DNA from 2 places in the Lacrimispora indolis DSM 755 genome. Region 2 is predicted to be linked to the other one. Evidence: riboswitches for the same ligand, from Rfam matches in the RefSeq annotation. Region 2 holds a riboswitch; the other holds the start of a gene.
What was found. A riboswitch is a leader RNA that binds a small molecule or an ion and turns the genes downstream of it on or off. The one in region 2 is predicted to bind glycine.
Positions count from the first base shown of each region.

Region 1 (2,473 bases), 3.4 Mb from region 2:
TTACCAGGATCACCGGCCCCAGGACAGGAATCTGGCTGAAAGCGGCAGTGGTCATCTGTCCGCCGTTTTGGATCATATCCATGTTGATGTTGGGATTTTTCATTATGGTTGAAACCAGTACCAGACCGGTCATAAGGCAGACGACAACCGTATCCCAGAAGGTGCCGGTTGAGGAAACCAGTGCCTGACGCACCGGATTTCGAGTCTGTGCGGCCGAAGCCACCAGCGGTGCAGAACCCATACCGGATTCATTGGAAAACAGGCCGCGGGCAATACCATACTGCATGGCAAGCATAATGCCGCGTCCGACCAGACCGCCGGCAACCGCGCCGGGCTGGAAAGCCAGGGTGATGATCGCCTTCAGTGCAGGTATGATGAAGTCAGCGTTGATAAACAGAATGATCAGGCAGCCGGCCACATAGAAAATGGCCATAAACGGCACAAGCTTTTCGCACACAGTTGCAATGGACTTGATGCCGCCGATAATGACTACAGCGGTAATCGCGCCGAAGACAAGGCCGATTACAATGCGCGGGATAGGCAGGGGCACGTTGTTTTCAATGATCTCGGCAATGGCGTTGATCTGTGTGCCGCTTCCAATGCCAAAGGATGCAAACAGAGCAAACAGTGCAAAGAGTATGCCCAGCCATTTAAGACCCAATGCCCGTTCCAGCACATACATGGCTCCGCCCTGCATGCGGCCGTCCCTGGTCTGAACACGGTATTTGACCGCAATCAGGGATTCTGCATATTTGGTGGCAATGCCGAATACACCGGTCAGCCAGCACCAGAGAACAGCGCCCGGACCGCCTAAGAATACTGCCGTACCAACACCCACAATATTGCCCGTGCCTATGGTGGAAGCGAGGGCAGTGGTCAGCGCCTGAAACTGGCTGACCTCTCCAGGTGAATCAGGATCTTTTGTTACGGACAGCTTAATGGCTGTTAAGGTTTTGCGCTGGATAAAGCCCGTGCGCACGGTCATAAACAAATGGGTGCCAAACAGCAGCACAATCATGGGTATCCCCCAGATTGCCGAGTCCAGCTTGTTAAAAAATTCAACAACTGCTTGCATTAATTTCTACTTCCCTTCCTTAATGATTTTTGAAATAAAAAAAGTGGGAGATACTCCCACTCACAAAAAAACAGAGATAATGCGATATTCCAAAAAGAAAGGGAAAAAATCGCCTCTGTCCTTTTGCCTGAGAGTTTCGCGCCTAAGCGCTTGCCCCTTCGGCCCCTGCATGATTGCAGATGTCTCCAGAGTGCCATCCGTCCACGGTCTGCGCTGGGCGCACTCCACAGATTTCATATGGCGAACATTTAAAGAATGGTGTCATTATACAATAGTGATTAAATTTTTGCAAGAACTTTATCCATTTCGCCAAAGGATAGAATTCCCTTGACAGCAGTTTTTAAATACGTTAAAATGTACTTGCAGTATATGCTGCTTACAATTGAATAACAAATGAAAAGTACGTAATATCCCTTATTCAGAGTGATGGAGATACAAAGGATCTGTGAAGTCACGGCAACCCCGACCGGTAATGATGGCGTTTCGCCACAAAGCGCGATTGGAAGGTGCCAACCTGAGCGAGAAATCGAGCAATAAGAGGATTTGATACATTGTTGAATCAAGTCCGCGTTGCTGCGGACTTTTCTTTTTGTTATTCCCCCATATCATATAAGGAGGGATGACGTAGGGGTATACCTGTAAGCCCTAAGAGTGAGGGCAGAAAGGAAAACACCCTGCGGCATGCCTGCATGCCCAAAGTACATGGGTAAGAAGGAGGAAATGACAACATGGAAAAATTATTATTCACTTCCGAGTCCGTTACAGAAGGACATCCGGACAAAATGTGCGACCAGATATCTGATGCGATTCTGGATGAGATGTTAAAGCAGGATCCCATGAGCCGTGTGGCCTGTGAAACCTGCTGTACCACCGGGCTTGTCATGGTCATGGGAGAAATAACCACCCATGCCTATGTGGACATTCAGAAGGTGGTGCGGGAGACTGTAAGGGAAATCGGCTATGACCGTGCAAAATACGGATTTGACTGCGATACCTGCGGCGTTATGGTAGCCTTAGATGAGCAGTCTGCAGACATTGCCTTAGGCGTTGACCGGGCTTTGGAAGCAAAGGAACACAAGATGTCTGACGAAGAGATCGATGCCATTGGAGCAGGAGACCAGGGAATGATGTTTGGCTTTGCCAGCAATGAAACGGAAGAATACATGCCTTATCCCATCGCTCTTGCCCATAAGCTGGCTCTTAAGCTCACAAAGGTCCGCAAGGATGGAACTCTGACCTATCTCCGTCCTGACGGAAAGACTCAGGTAACGGTGGAATACGATGAGAACGGCAAGCCTCTCCGCTTAGATGCGGTGGTTTTGTCCACTCAGCACGATGAGAACGTGAGTCAGGAACAGATCCATACTGACATTAAAAAATATGTATTTGATGAAGTTC
Region 1 covers NZ_AZUI01000001.1:2,424,218-2,426,690, forward strand. Annotated here, with positions in the region: gene K401_RS0111715 (alanine/glycine:cation symporter family protein) at 1-1,075, opposite strand, end outside; glycine riboswitch at 1,182-1,274, opposite strand; SAM riboswitch class I at 1,487-1,615, shown strand; gene metK (methionine adenosyltransferase) at 1,804-2,473, shown strand, end outside.
Region 1: another riboswitch for glycine. It lies ahead of K401_RS0111715 (alanine/glycine:cation symporter family protein); the one in region 2 lies ahead of gcvT (glycine cleavage system aminomethyltransferase GcvT).

Region 2 (2,473 bases):
AGCCTACCCGTTTTCTTGTAAGGGAATCCTTATCCGGCAAATGGTTCTTACCGATAAAATCCTCCTTCTGCATTTTCACGGCAAACCCGAGACCTGTTTCCACAGGATTTATCTCATCATTCATTTCATGTCCGTACAGCGGCATGCCGGCCTCCAGCCTTAAAGTGTCTCTGGCCCCCAGCCCGCAGGGCATCAGTCCGTATTCCTTACCTGCCTCCATAAGCGTTTCCCACATCGTCTCAGCATATGTATTGTCCAAATAAAGCTCAAAACCGTCTTCCCCTGTGTAACCGGTTCTGGATACCATGCATGGGATCCCTCCTACCATTCCATCAAAAACAGCATGATAGTATTTTTCAGGAATATCTGTGGTCAGTTTCATGAGTATTTCCTGTGATTTGGGACCCTGCAGGGCAATTTGTGTGATTTGATCCGAAATATCTTCAAACACCGCTTCTCCTAATTTATGTTCCAGCATCCACCGGTAATCCTTATCTTTATTGGAAGCATTTACAACGATAAAGTAATCTTCTTCTTTTTTCTTATATACGATCAGATCATCCACTGTCCCGCCCTGGTCATTGCACATGGGGCTGTATCTTGCCTGGCCGTCCGCCATACCGGTAAAATCATTGGTCAGCAGCCGCTGCAGATTCTCAAGTGCGTCTTTTCCCTTACAGCTTATTTCTCCCATATGGGAAACATCAAAAAGCCCTGCTCCTGTTCTCACTGCCATATGCTCCTTTATGATTCCCTCTTCATACTGAATTGGAAGAAGATATCCTGCAAAGGGGACCATTTTGCCATGATATTTCAAATGCATTTCATAAAGCGGTGTTTTTCGTTCCATGTGTAAACCCTCCTTAAATTTATATGATAAAGGCAGTGTCTTTTACTGCCGTCCATCCGGTTATAAAGACATCTTACTATTTTCATAATCAGGAACATCTTCCGTTTATCTGCACAAAAAAAGGCAGAGAAAAATATCCGTATAAGATATTTCTGTCTGCCTCTGTCCTTTTACCTGAAAGATTGACTTCTTCGGTACATAAATGTTCTCCAGAGTTACGTCCGAATACAATCCTTTTGCCTGAGAGTTTCTGCCTTCCCCTTCGGCGGCACAGATTTGTGCTCTCTCTCGTATTCATCATCCGTTATTTATTATTGATATTATCAGAGTATTTTGGCACTGTCAATGATTTTTTACACAACCTTTCCCCATGATTCTGACAATTGCGCTGCCGGCTTTTAAAGCATTTCTATCTCGCCGTAACGCTTTCCATCTTTTTATTCTCTGATATGCCGTGCTGATTCACATATTCCATAAATTTATCGCAGCTCAAGGCCCTGCTGAAATAAAAGCCCTGATAGTAATCACAATCAAGTTCATGGAGCATTTGGACCTGCTCTTTTGTTTCAACTCCCTCCGCCACAACCTGAACCTTCATCTGTTTGCAGAGAGTAAGGATTGTCTCCACAATCTGCTGCCGCCTCCTGTCGCTGGCAATGCGGTGAACCAGGGAAGCGTCGATCTTCACAATATTTGCATGGAAATCACACAAATACAATAAGGAACTGTGTCCCATCCCAAAATCATCAATGGAGATATCCACACCCAGCTCCCTGATTTGCTTAAGCTTGTCCCGTGTGGAATCGCCGGGATCAACTGCAGCATTTTCTGTAAGCTCAAACTCTATGCAGCCGGGCTTAAGGCCATGTTCATTGATCAGTCTCTCCACAGTTTCAATCAGCGTATCGTCATCCTTCAGCTGATTCGGGTTTAAATTGATGGAAATGGATAATCCGCCATATCCTTGATCTTGCCAACGCCGCAAATCAGACAGAGCCTTGCGGATTACCCAAATGCCCAATTGGTTGGTAAGTCCGGCCTCATCACAGATGCTTAATACAATATGAGGCGATATGTATCCGTACACAGGATGGATCCAGCGCAGCAGGGCCTCACCTCCCATAACCTCACCGCAATAGTTCACCTTTGGCTGGTATTCCAGATACAGGCTTCTTTTACAGCCCTGGAGGCTGCTCCTGATTTCAGCCAAAAGGGTGCGGGCGAGCAAACCAACATCGTCATGGCGGGAAATGATCTTTTCCTGCCTCTTTTCCCAGGTATTTTGCAGCTCCTCTGATAAAACATGGAAGGTAGTCAGGCGGTCACGTTGCTGATTCTTTGCCTGAAGCCGGACAAAAGGGAGGTAAATCAACACAGCTGCCGTCAGGTTTATCACCTGCAGTATAACTCCGGAAACCGATCCGGAGGCAAGTAACCCGGATAAAAAAATCGGGGTCGTCCATTCTATCGCCTGTGTGACTGGCGGCACAAAGCCCAAAAGCAGGGCAAGATATGCATTTAATCCAAGGATAACAGGTGACAAAAGGAACGGAATAAAATAATAGGAATTGAAGATGACCGGAAAACCGTAAAGCACGGTATCGTTGATATTAAAAATACCAA
Region 2 covers NZ_AZUI01000001.1:5,822,344-5,824,816, forward strand. Annotated here, with positions in the region: gene gcvT (glycine cleavage system aminomethyltransferase GcvT) at 1-850, opposite strand, end outside; glycine riboswitch at 1,003-1,068, opposite strand; glycine riboswitch at 1,069-1,151, opposite strand; gene K401_RS0128275 (EAL domain-containing protein) at 1,260-2,473, opposite strand, start outside.